DNA from 4 places in the Paenibacillus sp. LK1 genome. Region 1 is predicted to be linked to each of the others. Evidence: riboswitches for the same ligand, from Rfam matches in the RefSeq annotation. Region 1 holds a riboswitch; each other region holds the start of a gene.
The links. A riboswitch is a leader RNA that binds a small molecule or an ion and turns the genes downstream of it on or off. The one in region 1 is predicted to bind thiamine pyrophosphate.
Positions count from the first base shown of each region.

Region 1 (8,253 bases):
TGCCATGCTGATTCGTGAGTGGTTAAACGGGTCTGCGCAAGCTGCAGCTGTGTTTACCACATATGGGGGTATGGTGCTTAATGAAGATTACTGATCTTTCTATTGTGTTTGTGCTTATCTTTTTACCTATATTCTGGGTTATTTCTCACAATACAGACAATGCCCAGGAGGCTCAATATTTAAGCAATCGATATAAGATGGCACTTCAGACTGCTGTACTGGATGCAGGGGCCGTGATGCATCAAAATGAGAAGCAAAACGATGAAGCAGGGTATGATTCGACCAAATTTGTAAAAGCGGACAAAGAGCTTGCCTTGACTACCTTTACCCAAACAATGGCGCTAAATATGGGGATCCAGGATGATCCTGCTGCTATACGGGCCATGTTTAATTACATTCCAGCAATGGTCGTGCTGGATTATGATGGTTACTACATTTTGGCGAATGAAAATGAGATGACTGGTGATCTTGAAGATTCAATCCGGCAAGTTTGGAGTCCAAAAAAGCCCTATACATATTCTGATTCAAATGGTAACAGTATTAACTTCACACTTGATGGGTATGTGTATGCCTATGATGCAGGCTTGGGCATGTGGGTTGAAGGTTTCCAGAAAGAACTCGCCTCCAGTACACAAATCCCTCTGCTTCAAAATGCCGAGACGTTTGAGCAGATCAGACGAAGTCGTATCGTGACAAGTGTGCAGGAAGATTTGGCAGATGTTATTAACCGGCATAATGAGTTTGCAAGAAGGAATGGTGTTTCCTATACCTTTACAATGCCTTTGATTTCTCAGGAAGATTGGTACAATTCGATTAATGACACGGGGCTTATGGCTTTTATACAGGGAATACCTGTAGGTAACCAAAAGATTAACAATTATGCCATTGGTGGTGGCAGACTGGTGAAGAAAACAGCGATCGTTGGCGGAGTGGATCCGGTGAGTGGAATTAAATACTATTATCCTTCCACATGTAACAATGGCTATAGAGCCGAAGAAGTGTTTACAAATGCTAAACAAGCGGCAGCGCAAGGTTATTTTGAGTATAACTGTTCCATAAATTAAAGGCAGTTTGTTTGAAATATAAAAGCGAGGTTGCGTGAGATGTTTACATTACTTTCAGAAAAGGCGACACCTGTGCTAAAATAGGGTTTCGGAACGATAGTAATGTCCAATAGATAGGAGCAACCTCATCTTATGAGTTTATTGTCAGTAGAGAACGTGAGTCACAATTTTGGAGACCGCACGTTATTTAAAAATGTATCTTTTCGTTTACTTGCTGGAGAGCGTGTTGGCCTTGTTGGTGCAAATGGTGTAGGCAAGTCCACACTGATGAACATCCTTACCGGGAAATTGTTAAAGGACGAAGGGAAGGTTGAATGGACCCCCAAAGTTCGTTATGGATATCTGGATCAGCATACCAAGCTCACGCCTGGAAAAACGATTCGTGATGTGCTTAAGGATGCGTTCCTGCCCTTGCTTGAGTTGGAAAAAGAAATGATGTCCATCACGGATCAGATGGCAGACGCCGATCCGGACAAGCTCGAATTGTTGCTGGAAGAAATGGGTGACATTCAGGAGCAATTGGAGCAAGGTGATTTTTATCTGATTGATGTGAAAGTGGAAGAGATGGCAAATGGACTGGGCTTGTCCGCCATTGGGCTGGATCGTGACGTGGCCGCGCTTAGTGGTGGTCAACGTACGAAGGTATTGCTTGCCAAGCTCTTACTGGAGAAACCAACTGCACTTCTGCTAGATGAGCCGACGAACTATCTCGATGTGGAACACATCGAATGGCTGACGCGTTACCTGAAGGATTACCCGTATGCGTTTATTCTGATTTCGCATGATACGGAGTTTATGAATGAGGTCGTTAATGTTATTTATCATCTGGAATTTGCCAAGTTGACGCGTTATGCAGCGAACTATAACAAATTCCTTGAAATGGCCGACATGAATAAGGCGCAGCATATTGATGCTTATGAGAAACAGCAGGAGTTTATCAAGAAGCAGGAAGATTTCATTCAGCGGAACAAAGCCCGCGCTTCTACTTCCGGTCGTGCCAAGAGCCGTGAGAAGCAGCTCGGTAAGATTGAACGGATTGATCGTCCAGACGAAGCAGCTAAACCCACATTCAAATTCAAGGATGCCCGGGCGAGTAGTAAAACCGTCTTTGAGGGTATTGATTTTGAAATTGGATATTCATATGCATTATTGCCTAAAATGACGATGACGATTGAGCGTGGCGAGAAAATTGCCATTGTTGGATGTAACGGTGTAGGTAAATCCACATTGCTCAAGACTATTCTGGGGAAAATCCCACCTATCAGCGGTAAGACTTTCTTGGGTGATTATCTGGAAACAGCCTATTTCGAACAGGAAGTACGTGCAGGTAATATTACTCCAATCGAAGATGTGTGGAACGAATTTTCTCATTTGACACAGAATGAAGTCCGGGGGCATCTCGCACGTTGTGGATTGAAAAATGAGCATATCACCCGCCCGCTTAACGCGCTTAGTGGTGGTGAACAAGCCAAAGTTCGTCTGTGTAAACTTCTGATGCGTGAAAGTAACTGGATTTTGTTCGATGAGCCTACAAACCATTTGGATGTAACGGCTAAAGCAGAGTTGAAACGTGCCTTGCAAGAATTCAAGGGTACCGTACTGCTCGTATCCCATGAACCTGATTTTTATGAAGGTTGGGTTACCAAAACGTGGGATGTCGAAGCTTGGTCCGAAAAACAATAACGTAATAAATGGAAATGTACGGTGACAAAAAAAGGTGTCTATGGTAACATAGGCTACAGCTTCATATGAACACTAGGGGGGCCGCACGATGCGGCTGAGATGGAAGAATGCGATTCCGGACCCTTCGTACCTGATCTGGATCATACCAGCGTAGGGAAGTGGCGCGTTTCAACTAATGACAAAGAGCTTTATCGATGACTTTGCGATATTGCCTGCAAGATAAATCATGCAACTCTATGTAACAGCGTTGCGACTATGGATGATTTCTATAGTTGTTATGCGTTATGTATAAAGTAATTGCATTGAACAGTCATTCAGTTGATCCATGAATTCTAAATTCGTGGCCACTCCCCTACGGGAGTGGCTTTTTTGTTTTGTATTAGCTTAAATCATGCAAAAGGAGGGCGAACGGGACGGCAATCTTCCACGAACATGTAACTACAAGATCATTCGAACTGCATGTGGTTTCACCAAGTACAGGAGACATGGACTCTTTTCTGAATATTGCTAAGGATATATGGCGGCGGGTCGATTATATCCACATTCGGGAAAAAAAGCTTCCTCTTGAGCAACAGATGTATTGGGCGCAAAGTCTAAAAACAGAAGGTGTTCCATCTAGCCGAATCATTATAAATGGCTTAGATCAGCTGTACCAACATAACTCGCTTGGTGGTGTGCATTGGGGTCAATCAGTTATTCGTAGTTACGATAAGGATGAGTTAAAGAGAGACGATCGGCTCCGCGTAGGCATATCGGTTCATTCTCTGGAAGAAGCAAAAATTGCTGAAGAACGTGGAGCGGATTATCTTTTTTATGGGCACGTCTATGCTTCAAATAGTAAACCTAATTGCGAATCAAGAGGGCTTAGTGCGTTGGCTGAGGTATGCTCCAATGTTTCAATTCCGGTGATCGCGATTGGCGGGATTAGTCCTGAGAAAATTGCTGCCATTCGAACTGCTGGTGCCAGAGGAGCAGCTGTGATTTCAACGATTTGGTCGAACGATGAGCCGAAACTGGCCGCGGCTTCATTGCGACAGGCGATCGAGGATTCAGAGAGGTATGTTGAACCAGGGAGATGAGACCATGAGAGAGGAAGCAAGAAGTCGAAGCAGGAATCGTTCAGGCTATCATCCAGGAATAGTATCGGGAAGTAAAGTTGGAGCGGAAGTTCGAGGCAAGCTTCATGCAGAAACCATTATTGTAGGCGGAGGAGTTATCGGTTGTGCCATTGCATGTGAACTTGCTAGCCGAGGTCATGATGTTCTTCTGGTTGAGCGGGCGCGGATTGCTGGAGGAACTTCCTGTGCAGCTGCCGGGATGCTTGCTGCTGACAGTGAGGAATTCACTCATGCTGTAATGGCGAAGCTTGCACAGAAGAGCAGAGCTTTGCTTCATGAGCAGAAGGAACGAATCAGTTCGCTTAGCGGAGTGGAGATGGGGCTGCAACAGCATGGTTTTATTACTCCTTTTCGTTCATACAGTGAGGTCAGCAGTTACAAAAATAATCGATCGTCTACCTTATCTACAGAACATATTTGGTGGGATCGAGTCGCTGTCCAACAGGAAGCTTCATGGTTAAACAGGGATACGTATGGTGCATATTACAGACCTTCCGAGAGCGAGGTTCTTCCCGTCAATCTAACACAAGCTTATATCAGATCAGCTCAAGCCATGGGTGCGAGGGTGATGGAAGGTGTACAGGATGTCCGTTTGTATACGGATATGAACGGTGTGCAAGGGGTTGAGACTTCAATGGGAACGATGACATCGAGAAATGTCATTATTGCTACAGGGTTACATGGTGAAGAATTGATGAGACAAGTGGGTCTGAAATCGCCTGTTTTGCCTGTGAAAGGGGAGATTGCAGCGGTGCAGTTTTCACCCCATCATGTCGGTTACAGACCTGACAAAACGGTGTATGCAGAGGATATATATATTGTTCCCAAAGCCAATGGAGAAGTATGGCTCGGTGCAACAAGCCTTCCAGGAAGAACAGACATGAAAGTTTCGGTCCAAGGTATTCAGAAGTTGCTTACAGCTGCGACAAATTGGGTTCCTGGCATGAAGGAAGCGCATTTTATCCGAGCGTGGGCTGGTGTTCGTCCCTCGACTCCGGATGGATTGCCGTATGTAGGGGCTTGTGAAAGTGTTCCGGGTTTATTCGCTGCTTTTGGACATTATCGTAACGGAATATTGCTTAGTGCAATTACAGCCAGCCTCATGGCTGACTTGATTTGTGGCAAAACCTCGGAAGAACTTGGGATTCAAGCTCTTAGTCCAGAACGTTTGAACAGAAAGGAGATGTTGCAGTGAACATCATTGTCAACGGACAAACCATGCAAATTGAAGATAGCTTGAATCGTGTAGACAAATTGCTCCATTCATTTAATTTGCAAGTGAAAACCGTCGTGGTTGAATTGAATCGTCAAATTTTAACGCGGGAATATCATGAAACGACAGCGTTAAGAGACGGAGACCGAATTGAAATTGTACATTTTGTGGGAGGCGGTTGAGCTATGTTGAGGATTGGAAATTATACGTTTGAATCTAGATTGCTGCTAGGTACAGGCAAATTTTCAGACTTGGAGGTGCAGGGCAAGGCGGTTGAGGCCTCAGGTACGGAAGTTTTAACGTTTGCAGTTCGACGATTGAATCTGGAAGATCGCAACAAACAGCACTTTCTGGACACACTGGATTTGAAAAGGTATACCCTGCTTCCCAATACAGCGGGTGCTTCAACAGCAGAGGAAGCTGTGCGAATCGCTGAACTTGCTCGAGCGTCAGGACTTTGTGATATGATAAAAGTAGAAGTTATCGGCGATGGAATCACATTGCTTCCTGACCCAATTGAAACCTATAAAGCTTGCGAAATCTTGCTTGAAAAGGGCTTTACGGTACTGCCTTATATCTCGGACGATGTTATTCTGGCCAAGCGATTGCAACTACTCGGCGTACATGCTGTTATGCCTGGAGCTTCACCCATAGGTGCGGGGAGAGGAATTATTAATCCCTATAATCTGGAGATTATTATTGAACAAGCCGTCGTTCCTGTTATTGTGGATGCAGGACTTCGAGCACCTAAAGATGCTGCTCATGCGATGGAGCTGGGAGCAGACGGTGTTTTGTTGAATACGGCTGTCTCCGGATCTGGAGATCCCGTGAAGATGGCGAAGGCAATGCGAATGGGGGTTGAAGCAGGTAGACTGGCTTATGAGGCAGGCATGATTCCCGTTAAGCGCTATGCAGCAGCGAGTAGTCCGGCGGAAGGAATGGTTCATACATGACTAATCAGACACAATCTTCTGAACAGGGAGACCGCTATTCCAGACAGGAACGGTATGCACCTATTGGTAAGGAAGGTCAGCATAGATTGAATAACAGTAAAGTATTAATTGTTGGAGCGGGCGCGCTTGGTACGGGCATTGCTGAAACACTGGTACGTTCAGGAATTGGCCATATTACCATTGCAGATCGTGACTATGTGGAGTGGAGCAACCTACAGCGACAGCAATTATATATAGAGCAAGACGCGATTCATCGAATGCCCAAAGCGATGGCAGCAAAGAATCGTCTATCTGACATTAATTCTACCGTTGAGGTTGTAGGCAAAGTGATGGACGTCAGAGTAGATGAACTGGAGGAATTGGTTCAAAACGCAGACTTGATCATGGATGCAACAGATAATTTTGATACCCGGCTATTAATAAATGATATGTCACAGAAGTATCGTATTCCCTGGATTTATGGGGGATGTGTGGGCAGTTATGGAATTACCTACACGTTTCTGCCTGGAGAAACGCCTTGTTTAAACTGTTTGTTGGGTGAGGTTCCGTTAGGTGGGGATACCTGTGATACGTCAGGCATTATCCCTCAGGCGGTGCAGATGGTTACGGCTAATCAGACTGCCGAAGCGATGAAGCTTCTCAGTGGTAATTCAGGTGCATTGAGACGCAAGTTGTTATCATTCGATGTGTGGAGAAATGAATACATATCCATTAACGTCGACGGTGCCCGAAAAGAAGATTGTCCTTCCTGCGGAGTAAAGGCTAACTTTCCGTACCTCTCTGCCTCAAATCTGGAGAAAACAGACGTATTATGTGGCAGGGATACGGTTCAGATTCGCCCTTCACGGCGGATGAATCTGGATTTACAGCATACGGCTGATCGTCTCGGCAAGCTGGATGAAGGCAACGTGGAGGCTAATCCGTTTTTGGTTTCATTTACAACGGGAGCGCACAGGGTGGTCATTTTTCAGGATGGTCGCGTCCTAGTTCATGGAACAAAAGACACGGCAGAGGCGCGTACGCTGGTTCACCGGTACTTTGGTTAGAGAAAAATCAAATGATTGTTCCGAGTCCGTTCCTTCCGGGAATGGACTTTTTCATTTTACGGCATGATAAACATACAACAATGCTGCGAAGCACAGTGGTCACAAGTATGTATGTGGAGACTAAGTGTAGTCTTAACCAGCAAATGTAGCAGCGTATAAGACAGGCCGGGTGAAAAAAATGAAAACATCCATATTACTGGTTGGCAGGGGCGATCTGGTTTCTTTTATTCAAGGCATATTGTGTGCTGAAGGGTACCAGGTCGAGCAAATGGAATGGACAGATCTGAACCGTCTTTCTGAACCAACACTCACGAATCTCAATATGATCATATTAATAAATGAAGGATGTCATGAAGATGCCCTGAAAAATGGACTAGAGTCATTTGTGCACATAGGAGTCACATCTCCATTGCTTGTAATAACTCCCAAGATATCACCTGAATTGATTGTGGAATTACTCGATTACGGCGCTAATGATGTGATGGAAGCACCTATTCACGGCAATGTGATGATGGCCAGAATACGGAATCTTTTACGTGTGTTCTCACATGTTTCACAGGAAGATGAAGAAGTCATTGTAGTTCATGACCTCAAGGTCAATCTGCGTTCACGCCGTGTAAGTCGTTCAGGCGAATACCTGGTATTGACTCCAAAAGAATACGAATTGCTGGAATTTTTAGCCCGTCATGTGAATGAGGCGTGTCCCCGGAGCGTTATTTTAAGGGAAGTATGGGGGTATGATTTTGCAATGGATACCAATGTGGTGGATGTGTATATCAAACATTTACGAGTGAAGGTGGATAAGGGGAGGAGTGTCAAATTAATTCATACCGTTCGTGGAGTGGGTTATATGCTGCATACCCAATAAAAGAGGTCGTCTCAACGAACTTAGAGTCTGTTTTCCACATAAATCCTGTTTGTACAGAGAACTTCATTGGGTAAATATAAAAGGACCGGATCATTAGATCCGGCCCCACTCGCTTCGTTATTTCTAAAATATGAGCTACAGTACGCGGCGAGCTTTAATATATGTTTTCTTCCAGTTCCCCGAGTTCAAGTCGGAGAGAGTTACACCTGGTGATCCGTACGTGTGCAGAACTTTTCCGTCGCCTGCATATACGCCTACGTGAGTAATATTGGAGCCTGTGGAGCGACTACCGCTGGAGAAGAAGACCA
Region 1 covers NZ_PEII01000005.1:282,489-290,741, reverse strand. The annotation lists gene CS562_RS13530 (hypothetical protein) at 1-94, shown strand, start outside; gene CS562_RS13525 (hypothetical protein) at 81-1,064, shown strand; gene CS562_RS13520 (ABC-F family ATP-binding cassette domain-containing protein) at 1,197-2,747, shown strand; TPP riboswitch at 2,812-2,921, shown strand; gene CS562_RS13515 (thiamine phosphate synthase) at 3,209-3,826, shown strand; gene thiO (glycine oxidase ThiO) at 3,831-5,060, shown strand; gene thiS (sulfur carrier protein ThiS) at 5,057-5,260, shown strand; gene CS562_RS13500 (thiazole synthase) at 5,264-6,031, shown strand; gene CS562_RS13495 (ThiF family adenylyltransferase) at 6,028-7,077, shown strand; gene CS562_RS13490 (winged helix-turn-helix domain-containing protein) at 7,256-7,945, shown strand; gene CS562_RS13485 (C40 family peptidase) at 8,081-8,253, opposite strand, start outside.

Region 2 (8,253 bases), on a different contig from region 1:
GAGTTTTAGTGCTGCCCGTTTCGCTATTCCGATTCGATCTCCTTCGCCTTGACCTGCATCCACACCTTTGATGCTCCAACGCTCACCGATGACATTGGCGACTTCTGCCACATTGCCCCGCAACACCGTGAGGCGAAGCTCACGAACGAGCATCTGAACGATTTCCGTACGATAGGCGGTTGCGCCAGCTCCAACCGGATCGAGCACAACAGGTACGTTATTTGAATTAGCTGATCGACCAGCCAAACGGATCGCCTCAACCACCTTTTCGTCCAGTGTGCCAATGTTCAGTACAACTGCTCCCGACATCTTGGCAACATCAGCAACTTCTTCATGCGCATAAGCCATAAAGGGAGATGCACCTAGTGCGAGCAAACCGTTGGCCGTAAACGGAGCGACGACAATATTCGTAATGTTATGAACAAGCGGATTTTGCGTACGAACACGTTCCAGATAAGACATATAAGTTCCTCCTTATAAATAAGTAATTTGATCAATAAAAGCAGGGAAGGTTGCCATTATAATCAGTTGTTAGTTCTGCAACGTTGCTGGTTTCCAATTAATGACGGGTGTTAAACGTTATTCCCGGATAGCTGCAAAGTCCATATAGAAAATTCCTAATAGAAGGCCCTCATCCTCGTTAAAGATTCTATTCGTCCAAATGTAATCCCGAAACTACTCTTGTGGGCGACATCTTCCTTACTCACCCTGCAAGTTGATAAAAGCATCCTCAGCCTTTACGGAATCCGGAATCAGTTCACTTTGAACCAACCATGCACGTACATTTTCCCAAGAAGAGGCGTCCTGCCTGCCAAACGGCTGACCTTCTTCATTCATCAGTGGCAGTAAAATATTCAGACTTTTGGTTTCGATCTCCGGGTCAAGAGGAGACGTTTCGTTCTCATGTGCGAGCAGAATGTTCAGCGCGTCCTCGGGGTGCTCTGTTACATATTTCTGTCCTTCCTGTATCGCTTTGATGAAGCGGGTAAGCTGATCCTTTTTCGCTTCAATGCCCGCATCACTTGCAGTGAGGACCAGTTCATAATAATCAGGTACGCCGTAATCGACGGGATTGATCGATTTCATGGCATGACCTTCCTTTTCCAGAATCAATTGTTCATGGTTAATAAAACCACCCATAATGGCATCTGCCTGTCCGGAGGCTAGGGAAGGAATCAGGTCAAATCCTACATCGACCAGATTCATCTTGTCGGCATTACCGCCATCTTGGCTGATCATGGTACGCACCATCGCTTCATACAGAGGGATTGAGGAATAGCCAACCGTCAGCGTTTCAAGATCTTTTGGCGATTTCACTTTACCGTTGAGTTCGGTCAACAGATGCACGAGCGGATGACGAACGACCGCAGCAATTGAACGTACAGGAATGTTCTCCCCACGCGCGAGCAAAATTTGCGGCTGGTAGCTTAGTGCCAAATCGATCTTCCCGGCGGCAACAAGTTTGAGGGCATCATTCGTATCAGCAGGCATCTGGATTTCCACGTCCAGATCTTGATCCGCGAAGTAACCTTTTTCCTGAGCAACATAGATGAAGGAATGTACTGCATTTGGGTACCAATCGAGCATGATGGACAGCTTCTCTTTGGATTCCGATGGCGTTTCTATCGCAGATGAGTCTGTATCGTTTGCATTGGAAGTTGAGCCTGTGGAGGGCGTATTGATGCCCGTTTTACCGCATCCGCTGACGATCAGCAAAAGAGACATGAGCAGAATGGGGAGCAGGGAATAGATATGCTTTTTATTCATAACGTAAAGTTCCTCGTTTCTTTTGTTTTTTGTTTTGAAATCCGAAAGTTATCCAGCTTTTCTTCTACCTGCATGACGTGGTGTACCAAATCTTCTCTCCATCCATGCAATGAGTACAAACAGGGCGATACCAAGTAGGGATAATAGCATAATGGCGGCGAACATCGCATCCGTGTTCATATTGCTCGACATTCTGCGGCTGAAGTAGCCAAGCCCCTTGCTTCCACCGAGCCATTCACCGATCGTTGCACCGACCACACAATACACCACAGACATTTTCAGTCCCGAAAAGAAGGAGGGAAGGGCAAGTGGAATCTGGAGTTTGCGAAAAATATCCCACTTGGTGGCCCCCATCGTCAGCAGCAGTTCACGCTGCTCCGGATCACCCTGGCGCAAGCCATCGTAGGTGCTCACTACAATCGGGAAAAATGCGATCAGGAACACCACCGCCACTTTACTCCACAGCGTGTAGCCAAACCACAGGATGAAGACGGGGGAAAGGGCAATCAGCGGGATCGTCTGACTGATCACGATGAAGGGATATAACGCTTTTTCAATCGACCGATTCATATGCATACCCGTTGCAAGTGCAGTCCCGGCACCAATGGACAAGCCAAAACCAACGATAACCTCCATCAAGGTAGCGGGCAGATGTGTAGCCAGCAGAAGGTGGTGATGTTCATACAGCGAACGGACAATCGCCGTCGGGGCTGGAATGATGAAGGAAGGCACCCATCCCATACACACAATCCACTCCCAGAGAGCAAGCAGCAAGATCATGAGCAAAAGAAACAGACCATAACGGGCAAGCCAACCTCTTACGCTATGCTTCATGCTATCTCTCAAGTTACCGTCTCGCATGCAATTGTTCCTCCAGTAGTCGTCTCATCTGAACGAGAGCCGGTTCGTAGATCATGTCCGAATGTCTTGGACGTGGCAAAGGTACCGTCAGATCCTGCAGCTGTTGGCCTTGGCCCACCGGAGTTAACAGGATAATCCGATCACTGAGCAGCAGGGCTTCTTCAATGTCATGTGTGATGAACAACACGGTTTTGCCCAGGCCCTCCCAGAGCTCCAGCAGCCACCGATGCATCTCACGTTTGGTCATGGCATCGAGTGCGCCGAATGGTTCATCCAGGAGCATGAGTTGGCCACCTGTCAGCAAAGTACGAAGCAGCGCGACACGCTGGCGCATGCCACCTGACAGCTCGTCCGGGTAAGCATGCGCGTGACCGGATAAGCCAAATCGGTCGAGACCGGCCAGAATGTCCGCTCGAATCCTTACCTTATCCTGCCGACCTGGAGCAAGTTCAGCGGGGAGCATGCAATTCTCCAGGACGGTTCTCCAGGATAACAGGAGGTCCTTTTGTGGCATGTAGGCCACCTGCCCCAGTCGCTTTCCTTCTTGAACCCAAGGAATGTCAATGGTTCCGTGTGTTGGCTCAAGCAAGCCTGCCAGCAGCTTGAAGAGGGTACTTTTACCGGAGCCGCTGGAACCGATGAGCGAAACGAATTCTCCTTTGGCTACACGCATCGACACATTGGAGAGCACTGGGGAATCCCTTTTTCCCGGGAAAGCGTAGCTCATGTTGTGAAGGGTTATATCGTTATCCATCTCGTTCCGTCCCCCTTGTTATTCAAAATTCAACCTCAAACCGCGGGATCTTTAATTACACCTTCTGATCTGCCCGCAGAACGCGAAAAAGACCCACCCATTTCCGGAGAAATGAGTGGGTCTGTAAGTCAATTCACATTAAATTTCATCATCAACATGAAAAAATCCGCTTACTGAGAGGCCGCTCCACTTCCCTCCGCTGGTATGATCCAGATCAGGTTCAAAGGGTCCGAATCGTTCGATTCGTCTCAGCCGCAAGGCTCCCCTAGTGCAATGTTCAAGATATGCAGTTGTGTGTTCAGCATATATCACATGCAAGTGGAATGTAAAGAGGGCGGCTTAAAAGAAGTGTGCGTAATGTGAGTTAGGAAAGTAACCTAGGATTCTAATCGTTGGAATGTAACAGTGAATCAAGCTCACCGATCAGCCGGGCAATCTGCTCAGGTGTGCCAATCGTAATCCGAAGCCAGGTAGGCATACCGAATTCGGCACCGCCGCGAACAGAGATGCCTCTGTTCAACAATTCTTGGGTAATCGGGCCACTATCCTGCAACAGATCCACCATAATGAAATTTGTTTCGGAAGGGATGTAGGGTAAGTTCCAATGATCAAAGGACTGCATTAACGTTTCCCGTCCCTGACGATTGTAGTGCAGGCAATGAGAAACAAATTCATGATCATCCAGGCTGGCCGAAGCAGCGGCTTGGGATGTGGCTGTCAGACTGATAGGCAGCTTGACCCGGTTAATGCCTTCAATGATGCTTTCATTCCCGATGCCATATCCGATTCGTAGGCCGGCAAGTCCATATATTTTGGAGAAGGTCCGTAAAATAATCAGATTATTGTACTGCTCCAGCAGCTTAACCGTATCAGGATAATCTTCACTTTCCGCGAATTCATAATACGCTTCGTCCAGGACAACCACGACATGGGAGGGAACATGTTCGAGTAAACCAAGCAGGGCATCTGCCGTGAAAATGGTTCCGGTTGGATTATTCGGATTGCACAGCCAGATGATTCGGGTAGAAGCATTAATCCGGTGCCGGAATTGCTCCAGGTCCAGCGAATGGTTGACCAAAGGCACTTCATGAATAACCCCGCCTGCCAGCAGCGTAGCGCCCTTATACCAGTTAAAGGAGGGCACCGGAATGAGTGATTCCTCGCCGGGATTAAGATAGGCTTGGGCGGTAAGGGTTAGGAGCTCGAATGATCCACTGCCAAATACCAGTTGGGAGGTACGCACACCTAGACGTTCCGCAAGTTTGTCACGGAGCAGTTGGCTGGAACCGTCGGGGTATTGAGCCAAAAGATCGGAACCCAGCGATCTGACCGCTTCTGCTGCCAGGGGAGAAGAACCAAACGGATTTTCGTTCGCTGCAAGTCGATCTACACTTTCCAGTCCCAACTCCCTCCGGATCTGTTCCATGGATTTGGCAGGCGTATAAGCCGGAATTCGATTTAACAAGTCTTTAACAGGTGGAGAGGGAACGGATGAAAGGGATTGCATAATCATGCCTTCTTTCCAGTGGAATTAGATCGAGAATGATATCTGTTTCTGGGCAATCTGCTGTGGTGTCTCTTGTGGAGGAGTCAACAATCGATTCAGAATCAGGTTTTCAAAATGAGCAAACCCGCTGTCCCGAACGCGAGGCCGCTCCAGCGTAATTCGGGTATCCATCGTTATATGACCATCCTCGATTAAAAGCACCCTGTCTGCCAGCGCAACCGCCTCGCTGACATCATGCGTGACCAGAATGACGGTCAGATCTTCTTCAGCCCACAAGCGTTCGATTAACTGCTGCATCTCAATTCGGGTTAATGCATCGAGTGCACCCAGCGGTTCATCCAGCAGCAGTAAGCGCGGATGACTTGCGAGTGCTCGTGCCAAGGCGACACGTTGTTTTTGTCCGCCAGATAATACCCCCGGCCAATCACCTTCACGCTCTTCAAGTCCTACATTGCGAAGCGACTGGCGTGCATCTTCCTTGTTCTTGTCGGGGATGCCCAATCGTACATTGTCGAGCACGGATTTCCAAGGCAGCAGCCGGGCTTCCTGAAACAGAAATCGTGTCTCGGGTGCTGTACTGCCAAGCTTTCTGTTACTCAGCATAATGCTCCCGGAAGAGGGAGGTTCCAGCCCGGCGATCAGACGCAGCAAAGTACTTTTGCCGCAGCCGCTTCGTCCAACGATGGCTACAAATTCCCCTTGTCTTACGTTGACGTTAATGTCGGATAGAATCGTCCGCTGATCATACGATTTCTGAACCCCATCTACTTGAAGAAAAGGACTGATCTGACTTGTGCTCATGGATTAATTCACGCTCCTTTGGCTTTACTTGCGGGATAGAGCCGGGTTCCAGCGCAGCCAGCGCCGTTCCAGCCATTTGGCGATGGTATCGGACAGCTTGCCCAGCAAGGCATACAGCAGAATGCTTAAGACGATTACGTCCATCTGCATGAATTCCCGCGCGTTCATTGCCATATATCCAATCCCCGCATCCGCCGCAACCGTCTCGGCTACGATGAGGGTCAGCCACATAATGCCAAGTGCATAACGAACACCCACCAGAATGGAAGGCAGTGCACCAGGCAGGATAATGTCTTTATAAAGGGACCAACGACTGAGGCCATATACTTTGCCCATTTCAATCAGACCGGGATCGACCGATCGTATGCCGTGGAACGTATTCAGATATACCGGAAAGAATACCCCCAGGGAAACGAGGAATAATTTGGCTTCTTCACCGATCCCGAACCACACAATAACGAGGGGGATCAAGGACAGATGCGGAATGTTACGGATCATCTGTACCGAGGAGTCGGCGATCTTTTCCGCAAGGGAGGAGATGCCGTTCAGCACTCCCAGCAGAAAACCCAGACCCCCACCAATGAGGAATCCTCCCAAAGCCCGTCTGGCGCTAATACTGATATTGTTCAGTAGTTCACCGTTACCAAGCAGACGAATGAAGGCCTCCAGTACTTGAGCGGGACGGGGCAAAATATTGGCTGCAACAACTCCGGATGCAGTCAGCCATTGCCACAGAGCCAGAATGAGTAGTGGTACAACAAAAGGAATGAACTGGTTAAACCATGCCCGGTTAAAGGTTTTGGACCGCACGTTATGCCTACCTCCTTGCTTCCTTCGTTATTGACTACCTGGAGCTGGAAGTTGATCTTGAAGTGCATCACTCCAGAATGTGCTCACATCGACTGCCTGCCCAAAAATTCCCGCTTGCTGAAACGTATCTGCTACGTCCTGTTCGGACTTGATGGCCTCATCAGAAATGGCAACAATACGTGATGGGCGTTGTGCTTCTCCATCCGTGTAGGTTTTAAGGGCTTGTTCCACCGGCTGGTGGGTGTTGTCTGCTGTAATTTGAGCCCATGCATCCTTATTGGCACGAGCCCAATCATTGAATTTGTTGATTCGCTCCAGATAATCAGCAAGGGCCTCTTTCTGTTCCGCATTTGCAATAGCCTGATCGGAGGCGGCTACAAGGAAGCTGCCTGACAGGATATCTTTGGCGCTGGCGAGCGTTGTTGCTTCATTCTGATGTGCGGAGATGATGGCATTGCCGTAACTGGCAAGGGCATCCACTTTCCCGCTAATCAGGGCGCTGAGTCCATCGGCTGTTGAAAGTTCGACCGGACTGATGTCACTCCAGGTTAATCCGGCTTCCTCCAGCATTTTGAGCAGGAAATAGTGGGCCGTTGTATTTTTTACGAAAGCAACTTTCTTGCCTTTCAGGTCAGCAACCGATTTGATCGAAGAATCTTTGGGAACAACGACCTCCTGATTTAAGGTGCTGCCTTGTTGTACCGCTATAATTTTGAAGCTTCCACCATTGGCAGCCTGAGATGCAAAAATGGGCGGAATTTCACTGGTCACACCAAAGTCCAATTGATTTGCAGCCATCGCTTCGAGGATCAGGTTACCTCCCTGAAATACGTTATAAGTGACTTTATAGGGGGTGTCATCGAGTCCGGCGGCTTTTAGCCCCAATTCGAGATTGCCCCATCCGGTCTGACCAACCCGAATAGTAACGTCTTTATTCGAAGCAGCTGATGCTACTGTCGGTGTTGTGCCTGTACCGGTGGCCTGATTATCAGTTCCGGGAGAGCAGCCGGAAATCAGCAACAACAGAAGCGCGCACAGAAAGGCAGTTAAGGGAAGAGTGTACTGGCGGTTTGGACGGATCATAGGGAGGAAACCTCCTTGGTGTATGTACTGCTTTCACTAGACTGACTGGATTCTATGAATGTTTGGCCGATGCGGTCTGCCTGAAGAATGGCTTCGGTTACCTGCGCCGTGCTAACTCCGAAGGAGAGATGTGCCGCACTGCCTTCCCGCAGCTGTAGTCCTGCTGCAATGCGCGCAGCAGCTTCCTGAGGCTGTTGTTGTATCCCAAGTTGGGCAAGAGTGATGGGCAGATTCAGCTTATGTAACAGAGTGGTCAACTCATGAAGCTCATCCCCTGCTTTGCCTTCAAGAATCCACTGGGTGAAGAGTCCAAAGGCTACCTTTTCTCCATGTAGCGAAGCGTGTGTTTCGGGTAATTTGGTGAGGCTATCATGCAGCCCGTGAGCAATCGCAGCATGAAGTGATCCATCGCTAATGCTGCCTACAAGTCCTGCGAGCACAATGATGGCATCGGCAACATCACGGAATTGAGGTGTACTACCGGTTGTATCGGTGGATTCATAGACATCGATGGCGTGCGCTTCAAGAATATCGAGTGCAAGCTTGGCAGTGCTGACACTGTTTCGGAGAGTGAGGCTGGTGGCGTTGCCACTTAGATTAACGGCGAACTCATGCCATTTTACGAGTGTGTCACCGATCCCAGCGGCCAAATACCGCCTTGGTGCACTCG
Region 2 covers NZ_PEII01000004.1:5,871-14,123, forward strand. The annotation lists gene thiM (hydroxyethylthiazole kinase) at 1-462, opposite strand, end outside; gene CS562_RS09910 (ABC transporter substrate-binding protein) at 700-1,767, opposite strand; gene CS562_RS09915 (ABC transporter permease) at 1,816-2,628, opposite strand; gene CS562_RS09920 (ABC transporter ATP-binding protein) at 2,615-3,382, opposite strand; TPP riboswitch at 3,557-3,659, opposite strand; gene hisC (histidinol-phosphate transaminase) at 3,768-4,889, opposite strand; gene CS562_RS09930 (ATP-binding cassette domain-containing protein) at 4,914-5,690, opposite strand; gene CS562_RS09935 (ABC transporter permease subunit) at 5,715-6,500, opposite strand; gene CS562_RS09940 (ABC transporter substrate-binding protein) at 6,528-7,583, opposite strand; gene CS562_RS09945 (iron-containing alcohol dehydrogenase family protein) at 7,580-8,253, opposite strand, start outside.
Region 2: another riboswitch for thiamine pyrophosphate. It lies ahead of CS562_RS09920 (ABC transporter ATP-binding protein); the one in region 1 lies ahead of CS562_RS13515 (thiamine phosphate synthase).

Region 3 (8,253 bases), on a different contig from region 1:
GCAGCAATTCTTCCAGGCGTGCATGAGTTGCTCCAGTCTGCCCGTAAAAAGGGAATTCAACTTGCCGTTGCTTCCAGCTCTACCCGGGATTGGGTTCATGGTTATTTACGTACACTCGGCATTTTCGAACTATTCGATGTTATTCATACAGCTGAGGACGTCAAGCGGGTCAAACCGGACCCGGAATTGTATCTGCTTGCCCTGGAGAGTCTCGGGATCGGAGCATCCGAAGCGGTTGTGTTTGAAGACTCGCCGAATGGACTGAAGGCAGCCAAAGCGGCGGGGATTCGCTGTGTCATTGTGCCTAACGAGGTAACGCGTAATCTGGAATTCTCGAAGTATGATCTGCGGTTAACCTCGCTGGCAGAGATCACGATGGAAGTTCTTTAACCCTGGTATTGCTTGCGTAACTCAATAGGAGAGATTCCTTCATATTTCTTGAAAACGGATCCAAAATAACTGGCGCTGTTGAAACCGACAGCCCGAGCAATCTCGTGTGCCGTTATCCCAGCATCATGGACGAGCATTTCCTTGGCTTTCAATAACCGATATCGTGTCAGATAATCAAGCGGAGTCATTTGGAATTCCTTTTTGAATATCCGATTTAAATGCTGTTCGGTGACGTTCATTTGCTGAGCCAGCATGGAGAGCGAGATATCCTGATCATAATTTTGCTTGATAAAAGTAACCAGTCCGCCCAGCTTTAATCGGGCATCCGAGCGTTCATAAGCACCATAACGATCGCCATCAATCGTTAACCTGACCAGAAGCATGTACAGCAATGCGGATACGTGCCAGATTTGATCCTTGTGCCGGGACTGTAGCGCCAACGTTATTTCATGCAACAGGATATGAAGCATTCCATCCGGCTTGAAGGCGCGCAGCTCCCCGATCTGCAAGGTATGCAGAAACCGGGGCAACAAATAGCCATTAAAGGACAGGCAATTGAACAACAATGAATCACTCAGATTGTCGTAACGATATGTTACCTCCGGAAACATAATAAGAGCTATTCCTTCCCGAATTGAAAACTCATGATTTTGGGCAGCGATTTTCCCTGTTCCCCCGATACACTGCACAATACTGTAATCCCGTGAATGGCCGTTCCAATTCATTAATTCATCTACGGTCAGCTGATTTTGACCTGTAATCATAAGCGGCATATCGGGATCCAGTGAATTCCCCATACTAGGTTTCGGCATCGTTGTGTTTTTCCTCATTTCGTTAAAGGTCGTGTGCGTAAATGGCGTGGATACAGCGTTAAAAGAAACCTGATTTGAATTATATTACATAAATAACATTTTATCGAAAACCTTTTAGGAACACGTATCATAATGTCGATGCCTTGCCATTATCACACCAAGCAGTATGCGTTATAATGGTTACAGTGATTTAGGAAAGGGATGCAGTCATGAAGAAAGTCATCGTCGTAGGATCAGGAATTCTTGGGGCTTCCACAGCGTATCAATTGGCTAAACGGGGTGCGGAAGTTCTTCTTATAGACCGGAAAGATCGAGGGCAGGCTACGGATGCTGCTGCCGGGATCATCTGTCCCTGGTTATCTCAGCGCCGTAATCAGGATTGGTATCAGCTTGCCAAAGCGGGTGCACGTTTTTATCCCGGCTTGATTGAAGAACTCAAGAGTGAAGGGGAAACAGAAACGGGTTACGCTCAAGTGGGTGCTCTTAGTATTCATACGGATGTGGACAAAATCAACAAGATGCAGGAGAGGGCACACCTTCGTAAAGAAGATGCACCGGAGATTGCCGATATTACCCGTCTAGATGCAAAAGAAACTCATGAGCGTTTTCCTCTTCTGGAGGAGAGCTTTCAGTCCGTCTACATCAGTGGTGCTGCGCGTATCGATGGACGTGCGCTTCGTGATGCCTTAATCCGATCGGCTCAACGAAATGGAGCGGTCCTGATTCATGGGGACGCGACACTTCAATATGAATCGGACCGAGTGACTGGAGTGGTTGTGGACGGTAAAGTCATATCGGCTGACGAGGTTATCGTGTGTGCCGGCGCTTGGGCTAATGAACTGTTGAAGCCCTTGGGCATTGATTTTAAGGTTCATTATCAGAAGGCGCAAATTATGCACTTGCAGGTTCACGATCGAAAGGACACTGAGAACTGGCCTGTAGTCATGCCTCCTTCGGATCAATATCTGTTAGCCTTTGATCAACAGAAGATTGTGATCGGAGCGACTCACGAAAATGATATTGAAGGATACGATACAAGAGTAACCGCAGGCGGAATGCAGGAAATTTTGAATAAAGGATTGGAACTGGCTCCCGGTTTAGCTGATAGCACGTTTCAGGAAGTAAGAGTAGGTTTTCGTCCATTTACTCCAGGTTTTCTTCCGGTAATGGGTGCTGTTCCAGGTTGGAATGGCTTGATCGCAGCTAACGGGCTTGGAGCGTCTGGGCTAACGATGGGGCCTTTTATTGGCAGTCAACTGGCCAAATTGGCTTTGGGTATGGATTTGGATATCGATATTCAGCCATATGACCTTGGAAAAGCAATGAATGATCAGAATTGAGGTGAACTATGACGTATTCACAGCGCTTAACTCACGGCTACTCCTCAGACATCATCTATCTGGAGCATCAGATTGCCATCGCAGAGGAGGAATTGGCAAAAGCTGAGGAAAAGCGGCGGGCATACGAATCGGATTTAGATCAGTTAAGAACGTCTCCCGGGTATCATTCAACTTCAGCAACGGACGTCTCTAATGAGAAAAAATGGGTCGATGAGTTAAACAAATTGCAAGGTATGATTAAAGATATCCGGACCCGACTTAAAGACTTGCAAGAAGATTTAGGGGAACTTGAAGATTAATAGGAATGGATTGACATTTGGAAAAACACATGTTGTAATAAGCCTGAGCTATTTGCAGGGGGACTGTTCGCAGTTGAGAAGGTTAAAACCTGACCCTTTGAACCTGTTAGTTAATACTGACGTAGGGAGCAAATAACATGTACTCATGTTATTTTGCCCTTGCCGAAAATAGGACAAGGGCTTTTTGGTCTGCATTTTAGAGGACAGAACGCGATAGCTGGATGTGAAGCGGGGACATTATAATTTTAATAAAAGGAGAAATGATCATGTCATTTTCAAGAACGTTAAAAGATAAGTCCAGAACCGTATGGGAAGATGGATACAACCATCCTTTTTTACACGAAATGGGGAAAGGCACACTGGATCGGGAAGCGTTTAAGTTTTATCTTCTTCAGGACTATACATATCTGATTGAATATGCGAAGATTTTTGCCATGGGTGCGGTGAAGGCGACAGATGAAAAATTGATGACGAACTTTACGGTGATTCAACACGCTATTCTGTACGAAGAAATGGATTTGCATCGAAAGTATATGAATGAATTTGGGATTGCGCTGGATGAAAATCATGCTGTCAAACCCTCTCTATACAACAAGGCGTATACGTCGAATATGATGAGTGTTGCACAAACAGGTGGGGTTGCCGAAATCATCGCCGTCATTTTCCCTTGTGCGTGGACGTATTACGACTATGCTACAAGATTAAAAGAACAATATCGAGATTCATTAGAGGGCAATTTCTATCAGACCTGGATCGAAAATTATGCAAGTGATGATTTCCGCGACTCATTTGAATGGTTCTATGATACACTGGATGCATTATGTGAACATAAAACCGAGCTGGAGCTGGAGGCCATAGAAGACATATTCAGAAGAAGTGTTGAATTTGAATATCTGTTCTGGGATATGTCGTATAAACGGCAACTCTCGTACTTGTGATGAATGCAATCTACTACAACCAGAGATAAGGATGAACATACAGATGGACAATCGTGAGGAACGTATCTATTTGCGATTTTTGAACGTGGAGGACGCGCCGACATTGCTGGATTTGCAGTTCCGTAACCGGGCTGTTTTCGAAGAGATATCGGCAAGTGAACGATCGGAGACGTTTTATACACTGGAGGGTCAAGTTGCACTTCTCGAAGGTTGGAACAAGGCCAGGGAAGAAGGGAAACGTTACTCTTTTGGAATCTTCCTGAACAATACACATGAGCTCATTGGAGAGATTTCTCTGTTCGAACTTGAACTGGATTCCACAGCCAAATGGATTGTTGGTTATGTGCTAGATCAAGTGCAGAATGGCAAGGGATACATGAGCGATGCCCTTCGGCTAGCACTGGATTTTGCTATGAATGAAGCGGGAATAAAACGAGTGGAGGCAGGTGCACTTCCCGACAATGCCGGATCAATTCGAGTGTTGCGTAAAGCGGGCTTCCAGGAAACGGACCGCCAGAATATTAAAATCAAGGGAAGTTGGAAGGAACATGTGATGTTTGCAGTGGATTTGCAGTAGATTGTTGAATACCGTAACGTGAACCACCTAAATCATCCAGGGGGAACTTATGAATAAACGGAAACAAATGTTATTGGACTCAGCACTTGTGCTCTTTGAGAAACATGGAGTAACCAACACCTCTATACAGATGATCCTAGACGAGTCAGGTGTGTCCAAAGGAACATTTTATAAATTCTTTGGTTCCAAGGATGATTGTATTCTTGCTATTCTGGAGCAGCGTGTACAGGAAGATATGATGATTCGCAAAGATTTGGAGAGCCAAAGCTATGCATCCGATTTTGACTTACTGGTAGATCAAATTATGGTGCCGATGATTTTGCCGGAAAAAAAGCTTGTTGTGGAGCTATTCTGGACAGGCTTCTACTCTGGAGAATGCAATCTAGAGAACTTGACTCGTACGCAGTTAAATTGGTTATCTGAACGACTGGTACAGGTATTTGGTGAAGAATTAAAACCCTTTGCTTATGAAGGGGCTATTTTTGGTTTTGGCATGATCCATCAAATCTCGAATATGTGGAGAAACTTCCATCTTGCCCAACCGAATTGGAACCATCTTGTGCCCAAAATCCTGAACTACATTGAAATTTTGCTTCGTTCCATGCTGGAAAGGCAAGAGCATATTGTTGATTTTCCAAGTCTGTTGGTGATCGCTCCTGATTCCAAAGAAATTGCGGTGGATAAAAACAATCTGATTGCTGGTCTTCAAAAATTCAGTCATTCTATTCTCCACTCGGAAGTATCTATTAAAGCGAAAGAACTGACCAAAGGACTGCTTGCTTTAGTCGAGCAGAAAGAGATCAATATTTCCATGTTGGAAGTAACGCTGCAGGCGTTTCAAACGGAATTTGAATCGTCTTCTATGAATTGCGAAGCTAGCAGAATTGTCAAAGACTGCGGCTTATATCTTGAACAAATCAGGCAGGTTCCGATGGAGAAAACGAAATAGAACACGAAATAGAACACGTTAGCGCAGCGGTTCTCACTGAAGTGCAGAGGTTTCTGTTCATTTGTAATACACAAAAAAAGCGGCAGATTGGACGTAAAGCTTAGGGTCCTGATCTGCCGCTTTTTATATAAGATACATAGGCTCTAAATGATCTAATTCATGTAAATGTTGTTCTTAATTTGTATTCATCGAGACTTTTTGTCTTACAGGCTGCTTGGAGTCTTCCTCCGTCGCTTGTTTGGTACGTTTGATGAAGAAGGAAAGTAGCAATCCGAGAACGGCAATGCCGATAATGACAACATAAGCATCATTAATTCCCTGGATCATGGATTCCATTCCCAACTGTTGCTGGGTTAAACCTTTGGCTGCACCCGTTGCCACCATGTCCTGTACATGTGCCGTTGTGCGACTAGTCATTACACTTACGAGCAATGAAGTACCCACAGCGCCAGCTACTTGTCTGACGGTGTTGGATATCGCTGTACCATGCGGCCCAAGTCTTGGAGGCAGTTGATTCAAACCTGCCGTTTGGATAGGCATCATGAGCAAGGCCATACCAATTCGGCGACCTGTTGACATTAAGACAAGGTAAGTATAACTTGTAGAATCGGTTAGATCGATGAAACCAATAGTGGTTACGATCGTGATAACCATCCCGATAATTGCCAGCCATTTTGCGCCAAACCGGTCAAACAATCTACCTGTTATTGGCATCAGGAAGCCCATGACAAGCGCCCCTGGAAGCAACAATAATCCGGACTCCAATGCCGTGTAACCCCGTGCATTTTGGAGGTATAAAGGAAGCAACATCATATCAGCATACATGATCATCGTGATCGCGATATTAATGACCGTGGTCAGTGAGAACATATTATACTTGAAAGCACGCAGATCGAGCAGCGGATTTGTAGACGCGAGCTGTCTCCATGTGAACAGTCCAAGAGCAATTACTCCTGCTGCAAGGCATATGATGACTTCTGCGCTTGACCATCCCAGACTTCCCGCCCGACTGAAACCATACAGCAATGCACCAAATCCAATTGTGGACAGCAACACGCTGAGTGTGTCGAACTTGAGTTTGATTCGTTCCGATACATTTTTGAGATATACAAACGCAAAACCAATAACAATAACGGTTAGTGGGATCATTCCGTAAAACATCGTTTGCCATGTGTAGTTTTCAAGAATATATCCAGCAAGGGTTGGCCCAATCGCTGGAGCGAAAATGATGGCAAAACCGACCATACCCATCGCTGCTCCCCTTTTCTCAGGAGAGAACAGGGTTAGAATGACATGCATCAACAATGGCATGATAATACCAGCACCAGCTGCTTGAACCATACGTCCTGTCAACAATGTACCGAAATTACTCGCAAGGGCAGATATAATCGTACCGATGAGGAAAATAAACATCGAAGCTTGAAATAATTGCCGTGTCGAAAAGCGTTGCATGAAATAGGCCGTGACAGGAATGAGTACACCATTCACCAGCATGTAGCCTGTCGTAAACCATTGGGCTGTTGCTGCTGAGATATTAAAATCCCCCATCAGCTCCGGAGTTGCCACGCTCATAACGGTTTGATTCAATGTGGCAAGAAATGCACCCAAAATCATAACAAACAGTATGGGGCCCTTTTTTACATCATCTTTTTCTTTTAATCTAGCCTGACTCAATCCATTCCATCCTTTCAATCCACACGTGACTAAATTTACAACGTGTTGTATAGTTTACATTGTATTTATTGAATTATATACATATTCCCGGAGATTACAATTTACGATTTTGGGTATTTTCGTTGCTTATTTTACGAAAAAATAAAATATGTCGTCTAATTCGGGAATAAACGACTGATCATTTAAAATTGTAATTTTTAAAATTTGAGGAGTGATTTTGCATGAAGAACGAAAAAAAGTCTGCTACAGATCCTCGTATACTTCGTACAAGACAGTTGATTCGTGATGCTTTTGTAGATCTATTGCAGGAAATGGACATCGAGAAACTATCCGTCAATCGGATTGCAGAACGAGCGACGATCAACCGCGTGACCTTCTATCTGCATTATCGGGATATCACAGACATGATGGAGAAAATGGCGGATGAGATGATTGAGCACATTGAACGGATTGTGGACGAACATGCTCCTCAATTTGAAGATGCTGCCAAAGATGATGGTTGGCCAGTTCTAGTGAAATTGCTTGAACACTTTGCTGACCACTCCAAATTCTATCGCGTCGTTCTCGCGTCAAGAAGAACCCCCATTTTTACGGAGAGACTATTGAAATTGCTAACGAAACTTGTTTCAGCCAAGATCGAAAGTTTGGAATTGGGAAGCACACTTGAACAAGCAGGTATTCATAAGGAGATCGCCATCTGGTACAGTTCCTCAGCCCTGATTGGGACCATTGTATCCTGGCTTCGCAATGATATGCCTTATGCACCGCATTTTCTAGCCAAACAGTTCTCTTTAATTCGTGCTTATTCTTACAATGACTTGATATAACAAAAAAACATCCAGCTAAAGTCAGAATCAACTTACGCAGATGTTTTTTTAAGAATTTAACGGCCTACGCTCCTGTCGGAGTTCGTAATATCATATACAGCCCGATGAGTGCTGCCAGAGCACCAAAAATAATGCCAGACAGTCCATTGTAAAAGGTGGGATCTCCTTTGTATGAAAATGACATGATCGCAGTTTGTGTTAATGAAAGTGAGATCAATGATGAAGAGAAGTTCGTCAGTTTGATGGCTTCAATGACCGGTTCATTATTCCGTCTCGCCATAATGGCGCCCCCTAGAGAAACCGCGATTTCGGTGAAAGTGACGGCAGCTATGATGAAGGCGACATAGTGAGGATAATGTGTTCTACTGCCTGTAACAAATAATAACTTACTGCAATAAATGATGTACACCGCACTAGAAGCGAGCACAATATTGCCTATAAATCGGT
Region 3 covers NZ_PEII01000002.1:547,913-556,165, reverse strand. The annotation lists gene CS562_RS06170 (HAD family hydrolase) at 1-390, shown strand, start outside; gene CS562_RS06165 (AraC family transcriptional regulator) at 387-1,202, opposite strand; gene CS562_RS06160 (NAD(P)/FAD-dependent oxidoreductase) at 1,412-2,542, shown strand; gene CS562_RS06155 (hypothetical protein) at 2,551-2,841, shown strand; TPP riboswitch at 2,888-2,986, shown strand; gene tenA (thiaminase II) at 3,108-3,779, shown strand; gene CS562_RS06145 (GNAT family N-acetyltransferase) at 3,823-4,356, shown strand; gene CS562_RS06140 (TetR/AcrR family transcriptional regulator) at 4,406-5,305, shown strand; gene CS562_RS06135 (DHA2 family efflux MFS transporter permease subunit) at 5,480-6,919, opposite strand; gene CS562_RS06130 (TetR/AcrR family transcriptional regulator) at 7,201-7,806, shown strand; gene CS562_RS06125 (hypothetical protein) at 7,871-8,253, opposite strand, start outside.
Region 3: another riboswitch for thiamine pyrophosphate. It lies ahead of tenA (thiaminase II); the one in region 1 lies ahead of CS562_RS13515 (thiamine phosphate synthase).

Region 4 (8,253 bases), on a different contig from region 1:
GATACGTATTTAGTACGGATGCTCCACTTAACTGATTCGCAAGGTAAGCGGAAATCATTCCGTACAAGGACATGATCAGAACCATTCCAATGACCATGAAAAATGACATAGCGAGCACGCCCAAAATTTTATTGGATTTGTCAAAAGGTAAGGAAAATGCAATTTTTCTCGCTACAGGTCCAACAATGAAGGACTCCACCAGGAACGCAATGATAAAACACAATATGAATTGAAGCAGTATATCTAGCGCGGACATCTTGCTCAATAACCCATTGTGCCATAAATTGAAAGTCATCATGACGACGACCATCCCTGTGCACATCATCATTCCAAAAATAATCTGTTCTTTCTTCGTTGTTGGCAAATCTCTCATCCTCTCTGTTTACCTTCGTAATTATAGAGATAATGACCCCCTCCTCATAAGTGAACATTCTGTGAACAATTATAATTTTTCCAAATTAAAATCTTATTTGACAACCTCGTAGTACAGCCCTATGATATCCCTTAAAATGGTAGAAAAAAATCGTTAAATATAAGGAGGATTTTGATTATGAGTTTTCAAAAGCGCATTGACCACGTCGGCATTGCCGTTCGTGATCTGGAGACCACGCTGCGTTTCTATACGGAGATTGTTGGTCTTGAATTGAAAGACCGGGTAACCCATACCAACGGTGTCATTCAGCTCGCCTTTCTCGGCTTCAACGGAAGCGATGAGACCGAGATTGAGTTGATTCAGGGATACAGCGACAAGCTGCCTTCCGAAGGTACGGTGCACCATTTTGCCATCCATGTCGATGACCTTGATTCTGAGTACAACCGCATTAAGGCAACTGAGGCCGAATTTATTGATGGAGAGATGATTACACTGCCTAACGGTTACCGTTATTTCTTCATCTATGGACCTGAAAAGGAATGGATTGAGTTCTTCCAGCGCTAAGAATTGGAGCTGATTTATGAACATTTTAATTACCGGCGCAGCCGGAAAAATTGGAAGTGACTTGTCCCAACACTTGTCAGAAGCATTTCACCTTCGACTAACGGATTTGAATATCAACAGACTACATACGTATCAAGGGACAAGCCATGAGATCATGACACTGGATGTGACAGATCCCGAAGCCTGTCAGCACGCTTGCGAAGGCATGGATGTGGTTGTACATCTGGCGGGAGATCCTTCCCCGCATGCCGGATTCTATGAATCGTTGTTGGATATTAATATCAAGGGTACATTTAATGTATTCCGTGCAGCTAAGGACCAAGGTGTGCGGAGAGTCATTCTGGCAAGCAGTGCACAGACGATCGAGGGGTATCCCATTGATGCTCAAGTCTATCCGGACATGCCGACACGCCCACGGAATTTGTACGGAGTTAGCAAATGTTTTGGTGAATCGCTCGCTTCCTATTTTGCGTATACCGAAGGCTTACAAAGTGTAGCAGTACGTATAGGTGCATATGATGATTTTCAACCAGATGGACCCGCGCTGGAGGCAAGGGATATGAGCGCGTATATTAGTCCGGCTGACTTGTGTGATTTGATGTTCAAAACAATTACAGCTACAGATCTGGAGCCCTTCACCATACTGCATGGGATCTCGAATAATCGATTTAAACGATTAAATCTGGAAACCACTCAGAAACAGGTAGGCTATGACCCGAAATCCGATGCTTTTGCACTCAGTCAGATTTCCTTATATGATTCGCCAAGATAATTGTTAAAAACCACACATCTAGAGAGGCCGTTATACGCATGTATAATGGCCTTTTTGATTCATTCATACGTGCCCCTATCCAGTTCCTGACTGGACATGCATGGGCCTCTGGCCTATAATTACACCTAGTAATGCCCGTAACTTCATAGTTTCCCAGGGGAGTCGGAATAGGCCGGCTGAGAGTGTATCCCACCAAGATACTGACCCTTAGACCTGATCTGGATCATGCCAGCGTAGGAATCGGAGTATATCGAATTGGCCCAGCCTCTTTGCTGAGTGCCACATCTCTAACGCCTGCACGCGTCCCGGATTAACGGGGCGCTTTTTTAATGTTCTTTTATATAGCCAGAGAGCTAAAAAAAGTGACGTCATCCGGATCATAGCTGGTATAAATCTGTCGATTTATGCAAGAAGCTTGGATATGAAGCCAAGGAGTACCCCGCGCCACTGGCCGGACAACATGAAGGAGAGAAATGAAGATGAGATGGCGTAAAATGATGGGCCTAATGCTCTTGTGCGTCCTACTAGTGGCTGTGGCCGCATGTGGCGGCAAAGAAGCTGCACCTTCAGGAGAAAATGGCAACAGCAACACCGAAAACAGCAATGAAGGTGACAACGCAGCCCTCAAGGACGTTAAAGTGGTGCTGGACTGGACACCAAATACAAATCATACCGGCCTGTATGCGGCCGTAGATCAAGGTTTTTACAAAGCCGAAGGCTTAAATGTCGAGATTGTACAGCCAGGTGCTGGAGGCGCGGATACGATGGTAGCTTCGAACGAAGTGCCTTTTGGCGTAAGTTATCAGGAGAGTGTAACCCAGGCCCGCACACAGGGCGTACCGCTCGTGTCTATCGCTGCAGTCATTCAGCATAACACGTCCGGATTTGCCGCTCCGGCGGATCGGAACATCAAATCTCCCAAAGATTTTGAAGGTAAAACCTATGGTGGCTGGGGCTCTCCAGTGGAAGAAGCTGTGATGCAATCCATTATGGAAGGCGAAGGCGCCGATGTATCCAAAGTAAAAAATATTAGCATGGGCGATGCAGACTTCTTCACCGCTGTGAAACGCGATATCGACTTTGCATGGATTTTCTACGCATGGACGGGTATCGAAGCCGAACTGCGCGGCGAACCGATCGACATGCTGTATGTAAAAGATTATTCCGAAGCACTGGACTACTACACACCTGTACTCGTTACCAATGAAAAGACGATTCAGAACGATCCCGAGCTGGTTAAAGCGTTCCTGAAAGCGACTTCCGAGGGATATCAATACGCGATTGAACATCCCGAAGACGCTGCCAACATTCTGATCAAGGCCGTACCGGATCTGGATAAGGATCTTGTACTCGCAAGCCAGAAGTGGCTGAGTCCGAAATACCAGGATGACGCACCACGCTGGGGTGAGCAGAAGCAGGAAGTATGGCAGAACTACACGGATTGGATGTTTAGCAAAAAACTGCTCGATGAGCAGGTAGATGTATCCAAAGCGTATACAAACGAGTTCTTACCCCAATAAAAATGGTTTAAGTTTAACTTTTTTTTACACCAGAACGAAGAGTGCAGAACCCATCTGAAGAAGCGAAGCGCTCACCTTTATCCCCGGATTTCCTCCGTTAAAAATTATTAAAGAAATCCGGGGATAACAGTGATCGGAAGAGGGTACTGCAATCGGAGTGGTAAAGTGTAAAGCTGGTTTAGCTCATGCAATTTAACCCGAAAGGAAACGTGATCTCTCATGGCAAGCACACTACTTAGCATTCAAGTCATTCCCAAAACGCCAAATGGCGAAAATTCCTATCCTTATGTTGATCGTGCCATTGAAGTTATTCAGCAGTCCGGCTTGAAATATCAGGTTAATCCACTGGATACCACGATGGAGGGAGAACTGGAGGAACTGCTCGAGGTTGTCCGCAAAATGCACGAAGTTCTCGTGCAAGCTGGCAGCCCAAGCATCATCTCACAGATCAAGATCGCCCATAGCCCAAGCGGCTTCAGCATGGACACCCTGACGGAGAAATATCGCTAATGCATGCCTATTGGAAAAGCGTATGGCCGCCCTTTGTGGCGGTTATTCTCTTTATAGCAATATGGCAGGGAGCTGTCTCCCTGTTCCATATTGAGAAATGGATGCTGCCTGCGCCTTCAGACATCGCCCATGAAGCAGCGTCCCAGGCCGAGCGACTTGGCATGCATGCATGGGCAACAATCCAGCTGACATTGATTGGGTTTGCAGCAGGTACACTTGTGGGATTACTGATTGCGATGGTGCTGCATCTGATTCCATTTTTGAAATCTGCACTCTATCCATTACTTATTCTTAGTCAAAATATACCGACCATTGCGCTTGCCCCGCTCTTGCTGATCTGGTTCGGATTTGGGCTGCTGCCCAAACTTATTACCATCATTCTGGTCTGCTTCTTCCCGGTGGCTGTAGCTGCCATGGACGGATTGACCCGCACCGATGCGGCCATGATGAACTATATGCGCATGGCTGGTGCAAAACGCGGCCAAATTTTCTGGAAACTCGAACTTCCACATGCATTGCCCTCGGTGTTCTCGGGGATTAAAATTGCCGCTACGTACAGCGTCATGGGTGCGATTATCGCCGAATGGATCGGTGCAGATAAGGGCATCGGCTATTATATGATGCTGCAAAAATCAGCCTATCGGACGGATCGTCTGTTCGTGGCAATCATGATTATTGTGGCATTGAGTCTGCTGCTCTTCCTGCTCATTGCGCTACTGGAAAAGCTGCTCGTACGCTGGCGTCCACAAAAGCGATAACTTTGAAATATGCACCATATAAAGGTTAGGAAGTGATGACAAGATGACACCCGAACACAACGAGCGGGTAGCTGCTGCGCCGGATGAAGGTGCAACCACTCCAACGAGTAGCGGAAGTCCTGAGTATGAAACCGTGGCCTTACCTGCACATCATTCATCACCAGCGTTGGAAGTTCTGAACGTGAATGCTTCGTTCCGAGAGCGACGCAGCACATTGCCCGTTCTGGATGGCCTGTCCCTGACCGTGGGACAAGGGGAATTCGTAGCCATCGTCGGTCCTTCCGGCTGCGGTAAAAGCACCCTGTTTCACATCATCGGCGGTCTGCTGAAACCTCAGGAAGGCCAAATCCTGATGAATGGTCAGGATGTTACCGGACAACGCGGCAAGATTAGTTATATGCCACAGCAGCCTGCACTATTTCCATGGCGTACCATCGAGGACAATGTGCTGCTTGCAGGTGAAGTGTCTGCGGACGCACCACCCCGAGCAGAAGCGCTTGCAGATGCCCGGAAGTGGCTGAGCAGTGTCGGTCTGGCCGGATTTGAACAAGCCTATCCGCATATGTTATCGGGCGGCATGCAGCAGCGGGTTGCCTTTCTGCGCGCCCTGCTCAGTCCGCAGGAGTTGATGCTGCTGGACGAGCCTTTTAGTGCGCTGGATGCACTGACCCGTAGCGACATGCAGCGCTGGCTGCTCGATATCTGGGAACAGAACCGCCGCTCGGTGCTGTTCATCACGCATAATATCGAGGAAGCATTATTGCTTGCTGACCGTATCTATGTTTTATCGAATCGGCCTGCAGCTGTACTTCACGAAGTCGATGTTCCCTTTGATCGTCCACGTCACGAAGCGATCACGGAGGACTCTGCTTTTCTTGAACGGAAAAGGCAGATTTCCCAGTGGATGAGAGAAGAACAGCAGAAAACCCGCCTATCCAAATAGCGCGGGTTTTTGAGTTATTTTTTCCCTAAAATGGGTGATCCAAGACAAACTACGCTGCGTATCATTGGTAAAAGACAAAAAGGAGGGGTCCATCCATGCAATCAACCGCTTTTGCACCCTTGATCGATGCTCATCTTCACCTGGACAAATATACACCTGAAGAACAACGTGAGATGCTGCATTCCTTCCCATCCCAACAGGTTGAGGCGGTCATCGCCGTTTCCATGAATCTGGCATCTGCCCAGACTAACCTGGAACTAGCATCACAATACCCTCGTACCGTATATCCAGCCTTTGGGTTCCATCCTGAGCAGCCCCTGCCGACCCTGGCAGAGCAGAATCTGTTCTTCGACTGGATCGAAAAGCATATGGGACAAGCCACAGCGATTGGGGAAGTTGGATTGCCCTATTACAACCGACAGGAAGCCGAACAGGCAGGACACCAATTTGATCAGAGCGGCTATATCGATCTGTTAGAAAGATTTATCCAGTTAGCCAAGCGACATGGAAAACCGATTGTACTGCACGCTGTATATGAGGATGCCGATATCGCCTGTGACCTACTGGAACAATATCATCATCGTCGGGCTCACTTTCACTGGTTCAAAGGCTCCAAGCGGACCGTCCAGCGAATGGCTGACAATGGTTACTTCGTCTCATTCACACCTGATATTGTGTACGAAGAGGAAATTCGTGAATTAGCACGCCAGTATCCTTCCGAGCAGGTTATGGCAGAGACCGATGGGCCTTGGCCTTTCGAGGGACCTTTCCAGGGAAGAATGACGCATCCAGCCATGACGAGACAGGTTATTCAGGCATGGAGTGAAGTGACCGGTATGGGAACGGAGCGGGCAGCGCGTCTCTTTTATCAGAATACGAAACGCTTCTACGGTCTTCCTTAGGTCCAAATTGGCATCCAGTCTTATGATGATTCCTTAACTAAATAGGTACAGTTTGCAAAAAAAGAAGTCAGTCGGCATCCGCCAAACTGACTTCTTTTGAATTTACGCTTAACGTTTCAAGAATCCTTTGCCTTCGAGGAATGGCTTCATCTGTAGACGTACCGGTTCAGTGAGGCGTTTCGCCATCATTTCGGACCACGGTGTAGAACGTTCCCCTTGGGTGCGCTCCTTCATGTATGCAGCGGTCGTTTCGTCATAGATCTCGACGCCTTTGAGGGTCTGCTCAGCGTTATAGCGGCCATGGTGTAAGACGGCTTCCAGCGGTAGACGCGGACGAATACCCGTCTCCTGATCAGCAACACCAATGCACATACCATATACTGGATAGACGCCGTCAGGCAAGCCCAATACTTCGCTAACTTCCTCAATGCGATTGCGCAGCCCACCAATATATACAATTCCGAAACCTAGTGACTCTGCTGCAAGCGCAGCATTTTGCGATGCGAGTGCAACATCAATTGTGGCCACCATAAAGTTTTCAGTGGAGTCCTCATAGGATTCTTTTTCAGGCAAATAACGCTTGGCAGCATCACTCAAGCGATAAAGGTCAGCACACCATACAAGAAACACAGGGCATTCGTTGACGTAAGACTGATTACCTGCCAATTCAGCCATTTTGGCCTTCTGCTCCTGTTCGGTTACAGCAATTATAGTATAGGCCTGCACACTACTTGAAGAGGAAGCCATCTGCCCAGCCGCCACGATTGCTGCCAGCTGCTCCTTACTTACCGGGTCTGGCTTGAATTTCCGCACAGAGCGGTGCTTCATCATCAATTCAATGGTTTCGTTCATTGCTATTCACTCCCAATCCTCGTAGTACGAATTCAATGGTCTGCTCAGCCAGCTCATCTGTGTTCATATCCTGATAGTCAAAGCTAAATCGTGAGTTTTTGGCCCGTTTGTGCGCCAAAGCTACACCCATGACCTGAAGCATCGCATAAGATACGGATTCGATCTGAAATACGCCCTGCTCCTTGCCTTCTTGCAGTAGTTCTCTCACTCTGGTCCAGACGGGGTCCAAAAAACGAAACACGGTATCTGTGCGATGGGTACGCAGCGTAATTTCAAGCTGCACGATATCGCTCATCTCCCGGTCCGTCATTGTGAACTTTACAACTTCACCTATGATTCGTCGGATACCCTCCACGGGGGAGGACATGGACTCTTCAGCCAACTCATTCATCATATGATCAGGAAAAAAGTGCTCAAATAATGCTTCGAACACCTTTTCTTTTCCGCCAAAATGATACGAGACAAGCGATACATTTGCACCCGCCTCATCACAGATTTGACGAACACTCGTCCCGTCATACCCCTGCTGTGCAAAAAGTTTCTTGGCTGCAAGCAATATCCTCGTTTTTATATCCAATTCCGGTTCCGTCATTCCGTCCGCTCCTCTTGTCCGTTCTATTCATTTGCTCCAGCTCACCGGGCTGCAGCGAGACTACTCTATCGTTTCATTATGAAAGTTTGTGCATCAAAGCGCAAGGTGTGCCGCCTGTGTTCCTGCAAAGCTAGCCACCTCAACCTACTATTAAACCAAGCACCCCGGTGAAAATCACCGGGGTGCTTGGCCATATCCTATGAAGAACAACCATGATGACAGGAATATTAGCTGTTCATTTGTGCCGGGCTTGGTGCCCCAGCTGGCATGCGTTGTTTTTTCAACAACGTCACCACCAGGGAGAGGGCTACAGCAACCAGCAAAACAATAACAATCGAGCCAGCAGCGGATTGAACTCCTGGTCCGCCCAGTTGAGCGCTCAGAACACCTTGAACGGCATATGTGGCTGGCAGATACTGACCAATACCACTGTAGAAACTGTTCAGCAATTCACGTGGCACCATTGC
Region 4 covers NZ_PEII01000014.1:85,645-93,897, forward strand. The annotation lists gene CS562_RS26320 (DUF2798 domain-containing protein) at 1-364, opposite strand, end outside; gene CS562_RS26325 (VOC family protein) at 551-937, shown strand; gene CS562_RS26330 (NAD-dependent epimerase/dehydratase family protein) at 954-1,709, shown strand; TPP riboswitch at 1,855-1,967, shown strand; gene CS562_RS26335 (ABC transporter substrate-binding protein) at 2,189-3,229, shown strand; gene CS562_RS26340 (MTH1187 family thiamine-binding protein) at 3,449-3,739, shown strand; gene CS562_RS26345 (ABC transporter permease) at 3,739-4,497, shown strand; gene CS562_RS26350 (ABC transporter ATP-binding protein) at 4,541-5,440, shown strand; gene CS562_RS26355 (TatD family hydrolase) at 5,536-6,342, shown strand; gene nfsA (oxygen-insensitive NADPH nitroreductase) at 6,451-7,194, opposite strand; gene CS562_RS26365 (TetR family transcriptional regulator) at 7,178-7,786, opposite strand; gene CS562_RS26370 (YhgE/Pip domain-containing protein) at 8,014-8,253, opposite strand, start outside.
Region 4: another riboswitch for thiamine pyrophosphate. It lies ahead of CS562_RS26335 (ABC transporter substrate-binding protein); the one in region 1 lies ahead of CS562_RS13515 (thiamine phosphate synthase).